Regions from separate parts of the Streptomyces sp. R35 genome, predicted to be linked through region 2. Evidence: predicted binding sites of a transcription regulator. Region 2 holds the regulator's gene; the other holds the start of a gene.

Region 1 (7,870 bases), 1.3 Mb from region 2:
GCACCCCGACCCGGGTGTCGCCGAGCCCGCCGACGAGCTCGTCGGCGCACGCGGTGAACGCGTCCGCCCAGCGGCGGGTGAGAAACCCGAGCCGGTCCGCGCCCAGCATCCCGCGCAGCACCTGCTCGGAGATGTCGTCGGGCAGCATCCGGAAGTAGTCCACCGGCGCCCACGGAGTGTGCGAGAAGTGCCCGATCCGCAGGTCGGGCCGCAGCTCGCGCAGCATCCCGGGGACCAGGGTCAGGTGGTAGTCCTGCACGACGACCACGGCGCCCTGATCCGCCTCCTCCGCCAGCGCCTCCGCGAACGCCCGGTTGTACGCCTTGTACGACCCCCACTGGCGCCGGAACTCCGCGTCGAAGACCGGCTCCAGCGGGGTCTGGTACAGCATGTGGTGGACGAACCAGAGCACGGAGTTCGCGATGCCGTTGTACGCGTCGGTGTGCACGGTGGCGTCGATGTCGAGCATCCGTACGCCGTCCTCGCCGACCCCGCGCCGCACCGCCTCGCGGTCACCGTCGCCGAGTGCCGAGCACACCCACAGGGCGCCCGCGTCCGGGCCGATCGCGGACAGACCCGAGACCAGCCCGCCGCCGCCGCGCTTGGCTTTCAGCGAGCCGTTCTCGTCGACCTCGTAGGTGATCGGGCCGCGGTTGGACGCGACCAGGATGCGGTGGGCGCCCTGCGCTTTTTCGCCCTGCGTTGAAGCCATGCCTCGAAATCTAGCCCCCCGCCTAAACGCTCAAACGTTCACTTCGGCCGTATGCGAGGTCGTATGTGATCTCACGGCCGGCGGGGGCTGGTCGCGCCCCGCGGCGGAGCCGCAGATGTCACAGCCCCGCGCCCCTATCGGGGCCCGGTCTACGCGGCCCTTCGTTTCCTGTACTCGGCGATTTCGGACATCGGGGGGCGTTCCTCCGTGTCCACCGAGTACGTGCGCGGCTCGAAACCCTCCTTGCCGCGTTCGAACTGGGTGAGGGACGGGCGGATCATGTGGCCGCGGGCCAGCCTCAGCTGGGCCGTGCGGTAGATCGCGGCGGACATGCGGCCCAGCGCCTGGCCGTCCTGGTGGCGGTGTTTGCGGACGCCGACGTCGACCTGGGCGAGGGCGTCCAGGCCCACGAGGTGCAGGGCGTCGACGAGCATGCCCAGCTCGACGCCGTACCCGACGGGGAACGGCAGCTGTTCGAGCAAGGAGCGGCGGGCCGCGTACTCGCCGCCGAGCGGCTGGACGAAGCCCGCGAGCTGCGGCCAGTGCATGTTCAGCAGGGGGCGCGCCATGAGTTCGGTGACCCGGCCGCCCTGGCCCGCCGCCCCGCCCAGCGGTCTGTCGTACATGGCCTTGACCAGGTCCACGCCCGGGTCGGTGAGCAGCGGGCCCACGATCCCGGAGACGAAGTCGGACGAGAATTCCTTGAGGTCCGCGTCGATGAAGCAGACGATGTCCCCGCTCGTCACGAGCAGCGACCGCCACAGGACCTCGCCCTTGCCGGGCACGGTCGGGATCCGCGGCAGGATCTCGTCGCGGTGCACGACGCGCGCGCCCGCGGCGGCGGCGACCTCGGAGGTACGGTCGGTCGAGCCCGAGTCGACGACGACGATCTCGTCGACGAGGGGCACCTGTTGCATCAGGTCGTGGCGGATGACGGCGACGATCTCGCCGACCGTCTCCTCCTCGTTGAGGGCGGGCAGCACTACGCTGACCGTCGATCCTGAGGTGCGTTTGGCGGCCATGAGCTTGTGGAGCGGGCGGTCGGTAACGGACCAGGAGCGTGTGCTCAGCCAGCGCTCGACTTCTTCCAGCACAGTCTGCGGCTCCTCACTGTCTGGTCACACACTCTCATCAGCATGTGATCCATCTCGCGGTTCGGACGACTATCTCAACTGTCCTGGCCTTCGGTTACAGTCTTGAACAACGCGGATGACCATCGCATGTCCTGGATCATCAGCACGTACTGTGTTCAACAGTTCAACAATCAAATACCGCTCATCCAGAGGGGCAGAGGGATACGGCCCGATGAAGCCCCGGCAACCCTCCAGCCGGTCTCGTACGACTACGTTGTCGTCGCGAGGCTCCCGGCTTGGGAAGGTGCCAAATCCGTCTCACGGCGAAGTGCGCCGTGAGGAAGATGAGGAGAAAGGGCCTCGCCTCCATGGCTGCGCAGACAGTTGCAAGCACCACGAACACGGGAATCTCCGCCGACTCGGCCAACTCCGTGGACCTCGGTCCGGCCGCCGCGCTTTCCTGCCGCGAGTGCGGCCACCGCGTCCCGCTCGGCCCGGTCTTCGCCTGCGAGGAGTGTTTCGGCCCGCTGGAGATCGCGTACGACTTCTCGGCCTACGAAACCGAAGAACTCCGCAAGCGCATCGAAGCGGGTCCCGCGAACATCTGGCGTTACGCGCCCCTCCTGCCCGTCCCCGCGGACGTCGCCGAGAAGCCGAACATCAACCCCGGCTGGACCAAACTCGTCCAGGCCGACAACCTCGCGCGCGAGCTCGGTGTCGACGCCGGCAAGCTCTTCGTGAAGGACGACTCCGGCAACCCGACGCACTCCTTCAAGGACCGCGTCGTCGCCCAGGCCATCGAGGCCGCCCGCGCCTTCGACTTCACCACCCTCTCCTGCTCCTCCACCGGCAACCTGGCCGGCGCGGTGGGTGCCGCCGCCGCCCGCGCCGGCTTCCGCTCCTGCGTGTTCATCCCGCACGACCTGGAGCAGGGCAAGATCGTCATGGCCGCGATCTACGGCGGCGAGCTCGTCGGCATCGAGGGCAACTACGACGACGTGAACCGTTTCTGCTCCGAGCTGATCGGCGACCCCGCCGGCGAGGGCTGGGGCTTCGTCAACGTCAACCTGCGGCCGTACTACGCGGAGGGGTCCAAGACCCTCGCGTACGAGATCTGCGAGCAGCTCGGCTGGCAGCTTCCCGACCAGCTGGTGATCCCGATCGCCTCCGGCTCCCAGCTCACCAAGGTCGACAAGGGCCTCCAGGAGCTGATCAAGCTCGGGCTCGTCGAGGACAAGCCGTACAAGATCTTCGGCGCCCAGGCCGAGGGCTGCTCGCCGGTGTCCGTCGCCTACAAGGCCGGCCACGACGTCGTACGCCCCCAGAAGCCGAACACCATCGCCAAGTCCCTCGCCATCGGCAACCCGGCGGACGGGCCGTACGTGCTCGACATCGCGCGGCGGACGGGTGGGGCCGTGGAGGACGTCAACGACGAGCAGGTCGTCGACGCGATCAAGCTCCTCGCCCGGACCGAGGGCATCTTCGCGGAGACCGCCGGTGGAGTGACCGTGGGTGTGGCGAAGAAGCTGATCGAGAATGGTCTCCTCGACCCGACCCTCACGACCGTCGTCCTCAACACCGGCGATGGTCTGAAGACGCTGGACGCGGTGGCCGGTACGGGGCTGACGGCGACCATTCGTCCCAACCTGGAGTCGTTCCGGGAAGCTGGGCTCGCGTAAGTAGGGCCGTTCTCTTTCTGCGGGCCGGTGGGGGCTGGTCGCGCAGTTCCCCGCGCCCCTTTGGGGGCGCTCCACCTGACCGGAGGTCACAAGGCATGAGCGTCAACGTTCGCATCCCCACCATCCTGCGCACCTACACCGGCGGCAAGGCCGAGGTGAGTGCCGAGGGTGGGACTCTCGCCGAGGTCATCGCCGACCTGGAGAAGAACCACACGGGTATCGCCGCGCGCGTGCTGGACGACCAGGGCAAGCTGCGCCGCTTCGTCAATGTGTACGTCAACGACGACGACGTGCGGTTCGAGCAGGGGCTGGAGACGGCTACGCCGGACGGTGCGGGCGTCTCGATCATCCCGGCCGTCGCCGGAGGCTGATCGCTACCCTCGGTAACGCCGAATACGCAGTGTTCATCGAATTGCCCTCTCCGTGAGAGAAACGGAGGGGGCAATTCTGCATGGTTGAGCGGGGTACAGTTGGGGAACCCGCTTCGCTATTCATGCCGGATGCATATGAGTACCTGTGCGACACCCGACAAGAAGTAGCCAAAGTGCCCCTCCTTTTTGAGCCTTTTATGGCATATACGGGGCCCGACTTGCCCTGAAACTTCGCAAGTCCTCCGCATTTTCCCGATCGGCGATGCCCAGAATTCTCGTCCGATTGACCTGTTGCAGACGGCAGTTGGACAGATACATTCAGCCGCGGTCGACGCGTTCCGGCGCACACCCCCAATCGTTGGGGGGTGAGGTCTGACCCGGATCCGCGAAGTGTGGATCTGTGCAAGGGCCAGTAATAGGGGAGTTAGGCATGGCTCAGGGCACCGTCAAGTGGTTCAACGCGGAGAAGGGGTACGGCTTCATCGCGGTCGACGGTGGTGCGGACGTCTTCGTGCACTACAGCGCGATTCAGATGGACGGCTACCGCACCCTTGAAGAGGGTCAGCGAGTGGAGTTCGAGATCTCGCAGGGCCAGAAGGGTCCGCAGGCGGACATGGTCAAGCTCGCCGTCTGATCCGGCGCGATCGGCCACCGACGCACTCACGCCGAGGGGCCCGCATCCCACCTGGGATGCGGCCCCTCGTGCGTTCCGGGGCGTTCCGGGCGTCCCCTTCGTTCGTGAGAGGCGCTTGCACTCGCAGGGGTCGAGTGCTAATCATTGGCGTTAGCACTCTCCCAGTGAGAGTGACAGAACTTGGATCGGGCCAGTGAGGTCCGCAGGCCGGTGGGGCAAGGAACCACAAGGGCTGCAGGCCGTCCGTCGCGGGCGCGGGCGCGATCCGGAGCAATCCACCCCGTCCGGGAGGACCACTTCACATGGCCAAGATCATCGCGTTCGACGAGGAGGCACGGCGCGGTCTCGAGCGCGGGATGAACCAGCTCGCCGACGCCGTCAAGGTCACCCTTGGCCCCAAGGGCCGGAACGTCGTCCTCGAGAAGAAGTGGGGCGCCCCCACGATCACCAACGATGGTGTTTCCATCGCCAAGGAGATCGAGCTCGAGGACCCGTACGAGAAGATCGGCGCCGAGCTGGTCAAGGAAGTCGCCAAGAAGACGGACGACGTCGCTGGTGACGGTACGACCACGGCGACCGTTCTCGCCCAGGCGCTCGTCCGCGAGGGCCTGCGCAACGTAGCCGCCGGCGCCAACCCGATGGCTCTCAAGCGCGGTATCGAGAAGGCCGTCGAGGCCGTCTCCGGTGCCCTCCTTGAGCAGGCCAAGGATGTCGAGACCAAGGAGCAGATCGCTTCCACGGCCTCCATCTCCGCCGCCGACACCCAGATCGGCGAGCTCATCGCCGAGGCGATGGACAAGGTCGGCAAGGAAGGCGTCATCACCGTCGAGGAGTCCCAGACCTTCGGTCTGGAGCTGGAGCTCACCGAGGGTATGCGCTTCGACAAGGGCTACATCTCGGCGTACTTCGCCACCGACATGGAGCGTATGGAGGCCGTCCTCGACGACCCGTACATCCTGATCGCCAACTCGAAGATCAGCAACGTCAAGGACCTGCTGCCGCTTCTCGAGAAGGTCATGCAGTCCGGCAAGCCGCTGCTGATCATCGCCGAGGACGTCGAGGGCGAGGCCCTGTCGACCCTGGTCGTCAACAAGATCCGTGGCACCTTCAAGTCCGTAGCCGTCAAGGCCCCGGGCTTCGGTGACCGCCGCAAGGCCATGCTCGGCGACATCGCCATCCTCACGGGCGGCGAGGTCATCTCCGAGGAGGTCGGCCTCAAGCTGGAGAACGCGGGCATCGACCTGCTCGGCCGCGCTCGCAAGGTCGTCATCACCAAGGACGAGACGACGATCGTCGACGGCTCGGGTTCGGCGGACCAGGTTGCCGGTCGCGTCAACCAGATCCGTGCCGAGATCGAGAACTCGGACTCGGACTACGACCGCGAGAAGCTCCAGGAGCGTCTGGCGAAGCTGGCCGGCGGCGTGGCCGTCATCAAGGCCGGTGCCGCCACCGAGGTCGAGCTCAAGGAGCGCAAGCACCGCATCGAGGACGCCGTTCGCAACGCGAAGGCGGCCGTCGAGGAGGGCATCGTCGCCGGTGGTGGCGTGGCCCTCATCCAGGCCTCCGCGGTCTTCGAGAAGCTGGAGCTCGAGGGTGACGAGGCGACCGGCGCCAACGCCGTGCGTCTCGCCCTGGAGGCCCCGCTCAAGCAGATCGCCGTCAACGGTGGTCTCGAGGGTGGCGTCGTCGTCGAGAAGGTCCGCAACCTGCCCATCGGTCACGGCCTGAACGCCGCCACCGGTGAGTACGTGGACATGATCGCCGAGGGCATCATCGACCCGGCGAAGGTGACGCGCTCTGCCCTGCAGAACGCCGCCTCCATCGCCGCGCTGTTCCTCACCACCGAGGCCGTCATCGCCGACAAGCCCGAGAAGGCCGGCGCGGCCGCTCCGGGCGGCATGCCGGGCGGTGACATGGACTTCTGATCGACTCGGCCATAACGGCCCTGGTTGATCTCTGTCCTTACGTTCCGAGGGCGGTACCCCCACTCCCAGGGGGTGCCGCCCTCGGGCGTGTTCGGGATCACATGTGGGTGGTGCGGGGCGGCGGAATGAGTCGACGGACGGAGGAGTTGACGTTCACGGGTGGTTGATGCACATGCACATACCACCTGGAATCCCCGTCTTACTCGACGTCGGATCGACCCCCGTGACCGACCTCTCCGAGGAGCCCCTACGTGACTGCCGCCCCCTCCCGCGCAGCCGAGATCCTGTCCCGCCCCGTCTCCCTGAACGGCCTGACCGTCCCCAACCGGATCGTGATGGCGCCGATGACCCGGCAGTTCTCGCCGGGTGGTGTCCCCGGCGAGGACGTGGTCGGCTACTACGCCCGCCGCGCCGCCGCGGGCGTGGGCCTCATCGTCACCGAGGGCACGTACGTGGGCCACGACTCGGCCGGGCAGAGCGACCGCATCCCGCGCTTCCATGGCGAGGAGCAGCTCGCGGGCTGGGCGAAGGTCGCCGACGCCGTGCACGCCGCGGGCGGGAAGATCGTGCCGCAGCTGTGGCACATCGGCATGGTGCGCGAGGCGGGCCAGCCGCCGTTCGCCGAGGCCCCCGCGGTCGGCCCCTCCGGCCTGCGCATCGGCGCCACCGAGGCCACCGGCAAGGCCATGACCCAGACCGACCTGGACGACGTCATCGCGGCGTTCGCCGAGGCCGCGGCCGCCGCCGAGCGCATCGGCTTCGACGGCGTGGAGATCCACGGCGCGCACGGCTACCTCCTCGACCAGTTCCTGTGGGAGGGCACCAACCGCCGCACGGACGCGTACGGCGGTGACCTGGTGGCCCGTACGAAGTTCGCCGCCGAGATCGTCGCCGCGGTGCGCGCGGCCGTCTCGCCCGAGTTCCCGATCATCTTCCGCTACTCGCAGTGGAAGCAGGAGGCGTACGACGCCCGGCTCGCCGAGACGCCGGAGGAGCTGGAGGCGCTCCTCGCCCCGCTCGCCGCGGCCGGGGTGGACGTCTTCCACGCCTCGACGCGCCGCTACTGGCTTCCGGAGTTCGAGGGTTCCGACCTCAACCTCGCGGGCTGGACGAAGAAGCTGACCGGCAAGCCCACCATCACCGTCGGCTCGGTCGGGCTGGACGGCGACTTCATCAAGGGCTTCATGGGGGAGGGCTCCCCGGTCAAGGGCATCGACGACCTCCTCGACCGCCTGGAGCGCGACGAGTTCGACATGGTCGCCGTCGGCCGCGCGCTGCTCCAGGACCCGGAGTGGGCGGCGAAGGTCCTCGACGGCCGCTTCGGTGACCTGGCGCCGTACGACGCGGCAGCACTCCGCACCCTGAGCTGACCCACCGGTTCCTCGCCCCCGCCGCCCCTACCCGTCCCATCCCCAGGGGCTCTGCCCCTTCGACCCCGTTCGGTTGTGTGTCGGGTGCGGGTGGGTGGGGGCTGGT
Region 2 (7,870 bases):
CGCCCCGGTCACCCTTGGGGAGGGCCTGGACGACGGTGATACGAGGGGACTCCGGAGGTTCCTCGGAGAAGGAGTCCATGTGGACGATCAGCCGGTCCTTGCCCTCGGTGTCGACGACGACGCACTCCGCCCACCGCCCGGCCCCGTCGGTGAGGATGACGTCCTCGCCGGCCCGCAGCCGCTTCACGGAGACGGCGTGCCGCCCCTCGGGTCCGTCGAGGACATAACGTCCGCCGCCGCCCGCGTTGAAGTGCTCGACCACGAACACCGGTGCCGTCATCGGTCCGCACCCCCTTCCGAGGACTCCGGGAACTCCTCCGGAGCCGACAACGCTGTCTTCGCGGCGGCGAGTTCGGCGTTCAGCACCTCCACGAGCTGTCCCGCGGGCAGTTCGCGCGCCATACGGTGGCCCTGCCCGGCCCACAGCGCCATGCCCTGCGCGTCGCCCGCCTTGGCCGCCGCCTTGCGCAGCGGGGAGGTGAGGTGGTGGACCTCGGGGTACGCGGCGGGCGCATACGGGCCGTGCTCGCGCAGGAAGCGGTTGACGAGTCCGCGCGCCGGGCGGCCGGAGAACGCGCGCGTCAATTCCGTCCGTACGAAGAGGGGGTTGGTCAGCGCCTGCTTGTGCACGGCGTTCGCGCCGGACTCCGGGGTGGCGAGGAACGCGGTGCCGAGCTGGGCCGCGCTCGCGCCTGCGGCGAGGACGGCGGCGATCTGGCTGCCGCGCATGATGCCGCCGGCGGCGACGATCGGGATCTGTACGGTCTCGCGCGCCTGCGCGATCAGCGACAGCAGCCCGATCCCCGTGCCGTCCGTCTCCGGGTTGTCGCGATGGGTGCCCTGGTGGCCACCGGCCTCCACGCCCTGCACGATCACCGCGGCGGCACCCGCCCGCTGCACGGCCAGCGCCTCCTCAGCGGTGGTCGCCGTGACCATCGTCAGCGTGCCGGCGCGGGCGAGGGAATCCAGGACGTCACGGCTCGGGACGCCGAAGTGGAAGGAGACCACCGGCACCGGGTTGTCGAGGAGGACGGCGAGCTTGGCGTCGTAGCCGTCGTCGCGGCCGCTGTCGGGGTCGCCGAGTTCGGTCTCGTACCAGGCGGCCTCACCGGCGAGCTGGTTGGCGTACACCTCGACGGCGGCCGCGTCCGCGTACTCGGGCTGCGGCATGAACAGATTGACCCCGAAGGGGCGCCCCGTGAGCCCGCGCAGCTGCTTGATCTCCTGGTACATGCCGTCGGCGGTCTTGTACCCGGCGGCGAGGAAACCCAGCCCGCCGGCCTCGGACACGGCAGCCGCGAGCTGCGGCACGGAGACGCCGCCCGCCATGGGGGCCTGCACGATCGGGTGTGGGAAGAGATCGGTCAGTGCGGTGGACATGACGGCATGTTGTCACGTCCCCCGAACAAGTCCGAATCCGGCCGTCCACCTGGCATAGGCCACCGGGATGAGCACCCGCGAGGGGCCTTTTTTCGCCCCCAGACCCCCAAAAGATTGCGCAGTTCCCCGCGCCCCTAAAAGGGGCGCGGGGAACTGCGCAATCTTTTGGACCAGCCCCCAACCCACCCGCAGCCAACACACAAGCGAACGGGGTCAGCGACCGTTGAACGCATCCTTCAGACGCGAGAACAACCCCTGCTGCCCGGGCTGGAACTGCCCGGTGGGCCGCTCCTCCCCCCGCAGCTTCGCCAGCTCCCGCAGCAACCGCTCCTGCTCAGGATCCAGCTTCGTCGGCGTCATCACCTCGACGTGGACGATCAGGTCACCACGCCCACCGCCCCGCAGATGCGTGACACCCCGCCCGTGCAACGGAATCGACTGCCCGGACTGCGTGCCCGGCCGGATGTCGACCTCCTCCAGCCCGTCGAGCGTCTCCAGCGGCACCTTCGTACCGAGCGACGCCGCGGTCATCGGAATGGTGACCGTGCAGTGCAGATCGTCACCGCGCCGCTGGAAGGTCGAGTGCGGGAGTTCGTGGATCTCGACGTAGAGGTCACCGGCAGGTCCGCCACCGGGCCCGACCTCGCCCTCGCCCGCGAGCTGGATCCGCGTGCCGTTGTCGACACCGGCGGGGATCTTGACGGTCAGCGTCCGACGAGACCGCACCCGCCCGTCACCAGCGCACTCGGGGCACGGCGTCGGAACCACGGTCCCGAAGCCCTGACACTGCGGACACGGCCGGGACGTCATGACCTGGCCCAGGAACGACCGCGTGACCTGGGACACCTCACCCCGCCCGCGACACATGTCACAGGTCTGGGCCGAGGTACCCGGCGCCGCGCCCTCACCGTTACAGGTGGCGCAGACGACGGCCGTGTCGACCTGGATGTCCTTCGTCGTGCCGAAGGCCGCCTCGTCCAGCTCGATCTCGAGCCGGATCATTGCGTCCTGGCCACGCCGCGTACGCGACCGGGGGCCGCGCTGCGACGCCGTACCGAAGAAGGCGTCCATGATGTCCGAGAAGTTCCCGAAGCCGCCCGCGCCGAAGCCGCCGGCGCCACCGCCACCGGAGGCGGACAGCGGGTCGCCGCCGAGGTCGTAGACCTGCTTCTTCTGCGGGTCCGACAACACCTCGTACGCGGCGTTGATCTCCTTGAACCGCTCCTGCGTCTTCGGATCGGGATTGACGTCCGGGTGCAGCTCGCGTGCGAGCCTCCGGAACGCCTTCTTGATCTGGTCCTGGGACGCGTCGCGGCTCACGCCGAGTACGGCGTAGTAGTCCGTGGCCACTTACGACTCCGCCAGGATCTGTCCGACGTACCGTGCCACCGCTCGTACCGCTCCCATCGTTCCCGGGTAATCCATGCGGGTCGGTCCGACCACGCCAAGTTTCGCTACTGCCTCGTCGCCCGAACCGTAGCCGACCGAGACCACGGACGTGGAGTTGAGTCCCTCATACGCGTTCTCGTGCCCGATTCGCACGGTCATGCTCGAATCCCCGGCCTCACCAAGCAACTTGAGGAGCACGACCTGCTCCTCCAGTGCTTCGAGCACCGGCCGGATGGTGAGAGGGAAGTCATGTCCGAAGCGGGTCAGATTGGCGGTGCCGCCGATCATCAGCCGCTCCTCGGTCTCTTCGACCAGTGTCTCCAGGAGGGTGGAGAGCACGGTCGCGACCGTACCCCGGTCCTCCGCCTCGAACGCGTCCGGGAGGTCCTGCACGAGCTGCGGGACGTCCGCGAAACGGCGGCCCGCGACCCGGCTGTTGAGCCGCGCGCGCAGATCCGCCAGCGAGGTCTCGCCGAACGGCACCGGACAGTCGATCATGCGCTGCTCGACCCGGCCGGTGTCCGTGATCAGCACCAGCATCACGCGCGCTGGGGCGAGGGACAGCAGCTCCACGTGCCGCACCGTCGAGCGCGTCAGCGAGGGGTACTGCACGACGGCGACCTGCCGCGTGAGCTGCGCGAGCAGCCGTACGGTCCGGCCGACGACGTCGTCGAGGTCCACAGCCCCGTCGAGGAAATTCTGAATGGCCCGCCGCTCGGGCGCGGTCATCGGCTTGACGCCCGCGAGCTTGTCGACGAAGAGCCGGTAGCCCTTGTCGGTGGGGATGCGTCCGGCGCTGGTGTGCGGCTGGGCGATGTAGCCCTCGTCCTCCAGCGCGGCCATGTCATTGCGCACGGTCGCCGGCGAGACACCGAGGCGGTGCCGCTCGGTGAGCGCCTTGGAACCGACCGGCTCCTCGGTGCCCACGTAGTCCTGGACGATGGCGCGCAGCACTTCGAGCCTGCGTTCACTGAGCATCGCGCACACCTCCAGAATTCAGCATCGTGGCCTTCGTGACCTTCATGGCCTTCATGACCTTCGTCCTGGCACTCATCGCACGCGAGTGCCAGCGTTCCCCGGCCCAGTGTACGGCGGTGAGGTACGGCCCCGGCAAGGGCGGGCCTGCGATGTCGTGTGCTGCGCGCTCTCACGGCCAAGCGGTCTCGGGGAAGTGGGGTGCGTTCCCGCGTCGTCCGGTGCGGTGCATCGGCGTGCTGCCGGATCGCCCTCGTACTGGATGTACTTGGGTGATTCGGCAGTGCGGCGAGGTGCCGTGCCGGGCGGCGTGGGGGCGTGCCTCACTTCCCCGAGCCCGCTTAGCGTCTCCTTATGAGCGTGACTTGGGAAGAGTTGGGGTGGGAAAGGGTGGCGCCCCGGGTGGGACGGCGGCGGCTGCCGGTCTGGGACTGCACGGTCGGGCTCGTGGTGGGCGAGGGCGCGGCGCTGATGATCGACGCCGGGTCGAGCCTCGGGGAGGGCGCACGGCTGCGCACGGAGGCCCAGCGGCTCCTCGGCCCGGACCGCCGAGTGACGCACCTCGCACTCACCCACCCCCACTTCGACCATGTCTTCGGCGCGGCGGCGTTCGCGGGCGTGGAGGTGTTCGGGCCGGTCGGCCTCGACTCGGTCTTCGCCCACGACCGCGAGGAACTGCGCACGGACGCCGTACGCAACGGCCTCGACCCGCGCGAGGCGGCCGAGGCCGCGGACCTCCTGGTCCACCCCCGCCACTCGGTGTCCGGCGAGTGGACCCTCGACCTGGGCGGCGGCGTGCAGGTCCTGCTGGCGAACGTGGGCCCCGGCCACACGGGCCACGACTTGGCGGTACTGATCCAAGGCACACCAGCCACACCAGCCACCCCAAACACACTCGGTTCACCGGAGATCGTCTTCTGCGGCGATCTGGTGGAGGAATCGGGCGAACCCCAGGCGGGACCGGACGCCGTCCCCTCCCACTGGCCGGCGGCCCTGGACCGGCTGCTCGACCTGGGCGGGGAGGACGCGGTGTACGTACCGGGACACGGGGCGGCGGTGAATGCGGCGTTTGTCCGGGCCCAGCGGAACGCGCTGGCGACCCGCTTCGGCGTGTCGTAGGAGCCCGTACGACACGACGGCGGGGCTTCTCCTATCGTCATCCGAATGCGCCAGTACTCTCCGGACCTGACCCCGCCGTGGAAGAAGCCCAAGCCCGTGCCCGAGGTCCCCGCGGACCCCGGTCTGGTGGTCGAGGAGCCCGGCACCGGCTTCTGCGGCGCGGTGATCCGCTGCGAGGCAGGCACGGTGACCCTGGAGGACCGCTTCGGCAAGCACCGCGTCTTCCCGCTGGAGCCGAGCGGCTTCCTCCTGGAGGGCAGGGTGGTGACGCTGGTCCGCCCGTCGGCCGCGCCCGCGTCGCGTCCCGCCCGCACGGCCTCGGGTTCGGTGGCGGTACCGGGTGCGCGTGCCAGGGTGGCCCGCGCGGGCCGCATCTACGTCGAGGGCCGCCACGACGCCGAACTCGTCGAGAAGGTCTGGGGCGACGACCTCCGCATCGAGGGCGTCGTCGTCGAGTACCTGGAGGGCATCGACGACCTCCCCTCGATCGTCGCGGACTTCGACCCCGGCCCGGACGCCCGCCTCGGCATCCTGGTCGACCACCTCGTCCCCGGCACCAAGGAGTCCCGCATCGCCGAGTCGGTCACCAGCGACCACGCCCTGGTCCTCGGCCACCCTTACATCGACATCTGGGAGGCCGTGAAACCGTCCTCCGTAGGCATCCCCTCCTGGCCCCGCATCCCCCACGGCCAGGACTGGAAAACAGGCATCTGCCGTTCCCTGGGCTGGCCGGAAAACACCGGCGCGGCCTGGCAGCACATCCTGTCCCACGTCCGCTCCTACAAGGACCTGGAGCCGGAACTCCTGGGCCGAGTGGAGGAGTTGATCGACTTCGTCACGGCCCCGGAGTAGAGGTCCGCACGACGTTTTTTCGCCCCCGCCGCCCCTACCCGTCCCATCCCGTTAAAAGATTGCGCAGTTCCCCGCGCCCCTAAAAGGGGCGCGGGGAACTGCGCAATCTTTTGGACCAGCCCCCACCCACCCGCACCCGGGGTCGAAGGGGCGGAGCCCCAGAAGGATGGGACGGGTAGGGGCGGCGGGGGCGAAAAAGGGCCCTCAGTCCACCAGGTCCCGGACGACCGCGTCCGCGAGCAACCGCCCGCGCAGCGTCAGAACGGCACGACCTTCGTCGTACGGCCCGGCTTCGAGCAACCCCTCACCCAGCGCACGCGCCGCCGCCGCAAGCCCATCCACCCGAAGCAAAGACAGCGGACACCCCTCACGAAGCCGCAGCTCCAGAAGAACGCGCTCAACCCGGCGATCCTCCTCGGAGAGAAGTTCCCGCCCCGCCCCCGGCGACCGCCCGGAGGCCAGCGCCGAGGCATACGCCCCAGGATGCTTCACGTTCCACCACCGCACCCCACCGACGTGACTGTGCGCCCCAGGCCCCGCCCCCCACCAGTCGGCTCCCCGCCAGTACAGCTCGTTGTGAAGGCAGCGCCCAGCCTCGGAAGCGGCCCAGTTCGACACCTCGTACCACTCGAAGCCCGCCCCCGACATCACCTCGTCCGCGATGAGATACCGATCCGCGTGCACGTCGTCGTCCGTCATCGGAACCTCGCCACGGCGGATACGACGGGCGAGCTGCGTACCCTCCTCCACGATCAGCGCATACGCGGAGATGTGGTCGGGCCCGGCACCGAGCGCCGCGTCGAGCGAGGCACGCCAGTCGTCGTCGGACTCCCCGGGCGTGCCGTAGATCAGGTCCAGGTTCACATGCTCGAAGCCCGCCGCACGGGCCTCGGCGACACAGGCCTCGGGACGGCCGGGCGTGTGCGTGCGGTCGAGCACCTTCAGTACATGCTGCTTGGCGCTCTGCATCCCGAAGGAGACCCGGTTGAAGCCCCCGGCGCGCAAGGTCGCGAGGTATGCCGGATCGACCGACTCGGGGTTCGCCTCCGTGGTGATCTCCGCGTCGTCCGCGAGCCCGAACTCGTCACGGATCGCCCCCAGCATCCGTACGAGATCGTCGGCAGCCAGCAGGGTCGGCGTACCGCCGCCGACGAAGACCGTGCGGACGGGGCGCGGGTCGTCGCCGAGGACCTTGCGGGCGAGCCGGACCTCGTCGGTCAGCGTGTCCGCGTAGTTGTCCCGGGAGGCGAGCACGCCACCGGTGCCGCGCAGCTCGGTCGCCGTGTAGGTATTGAAGTCGCAGTAGCCGCAGCGGGTCGCGCAGTACGGCACGTGGAGATAGAACCCGAGGGGACGCTCGGCCGCCCCGGCCAGGGCGTGCGCGGGCAGCGCCCCGTCGTCGGGGACGGGCTCACCGTCGGGGAGTGCGGAAGGCATACGTTCCATTGTCCCGTACGCGCGCCCATACCCCGTACGACGTCCTCTTCGGGCCCCATTCCTCCTCGGCCCCGTTCCTCCTCGGCCCCATTCCTCCTCGGGCCCCATCCCTCCTCGGGCCCTATTCGGCCTGCAGCACCAGCAACGCCATGTCGTCCTCCGGAGGCCGCGCACCGAACTCGTGCACCAGCCGGCGGATCCGCTCCGCGATCAGCTCGGCGCTCAGTCCCGCGCAGCCCTCCAGGGCCTTCGCGAGGCCGTCGTCGTCGTCGAACTGGCGGGGTCCGCAGCGCCGCTCCGTCACACCGTCCGTGACGCACAGCACAGTGTCGCCGGGGTGCAGCTCGAAGGTCTCGGAGGTGTAGCCGGCGTCCTCGAAGACGCCGAGGAGGGTCTGCGGGCGGGCCACTTCCCGTACGTCGCCGTCGGGGCCGAGGAGCAGCGGCAGCGGATGTCCGGCGGAGGCGAGGGTGCAGCGCACGCCGCCGTCGAAGGGGACCAGCTCGCCGTACAGCATGGACAGGAAGCGCGTCTGCGGGCCCAGGTCGGCGCCGAGGCCCGGCCCGCCCGCCGCCACGAGCGCACGGGCCGCCGCGTCCGCCGTCTCGGTCGCGTCGTCGAGCAGGAGCTGGTTGAGGCGGTCGAGGACGTCGGCGACCTGGTAGCCCTCGCGGGCCAGCAGCCGCAGCCAGGGCCGGGCCAGGCCGATCACGACGGC

The links. The regulator HrcA, encoded in region 2, represses chaperone genes, less so after heat shock. The targets are predictions, from matches to a motif close to TTNGCACTCNGNNNNNCNGAGTGCNAA.
Region 1: groL (chaperonin GroEL) is a predicted target of HrcA. The motif match lies at 4,620-4,646, and genes of this name have one in related genera.

Annotation. Positions count from the first base shown of each region.
Region 1 covers NZ_CP163440.1:5,098,479-5,106,348, reverse strand. Annotated here, with positions in the region: gene AB5J50_RS23310 (trehalose-6-phosphate synthase) at 1-712, opposite strand, end outside; gene AB5J50_RS23305 (glucosyl-3-phosphoglycerate synthase) at 862-1,806, opposite strand; SAM riboswitch class I at 1,985-2,136, shown strand; gene thrC (threonine synthase) at 2,154-3,464, shown strand; gene AB5J50_RS23295 (MoaD/ThiS family protein) at 3,560-3,835, shown strand; gene AB5J50_RS23290 (cold-shock protein) at 4,266-4,469, shown strand; gene groL (chaperonin GroEL) at 4,772-6,394, shown strand; gene AB5J50_RS23280 (NADH:flavin oxidoreductase) at 6,646-7,764, shown strand.
Region 2 covers NZ_CP163440.1:3,818,450-3,826,319, forward strand. Annotated here, with positions in the region: gene AB5J50_RS17545 (16S rRNA (uracil(1498)-N(3))-methyltransferase) at 1-280, opposite strand, end outside; gene AB5J50_RS17550 (nitronate monooxygenase) at 277-1,380, opposite strand; gene dnaJ (molecular chaperone DnaJ) at 1,594-2,730, opposite strand; gene hrcA (heat-inducible transcriptional repressor HrcA) at 2,731-3,747, opposite strand; gene AB5J50_RS17565 (MBL fold metallo-hydrolase) at 4,099-4,863, shown strand; gene AB5J50_RS17570 (DUF3097 domain-containing protein) at 4,909-5,715, shown strand; gene hemW (radical SAM family heme chaperone HemW) at 5,920-7,152, opposite strand; gene AB5J50_RS17580 (SpoIIE family protein phosphatase) at 7,274-7,870, opposite strand, start outside.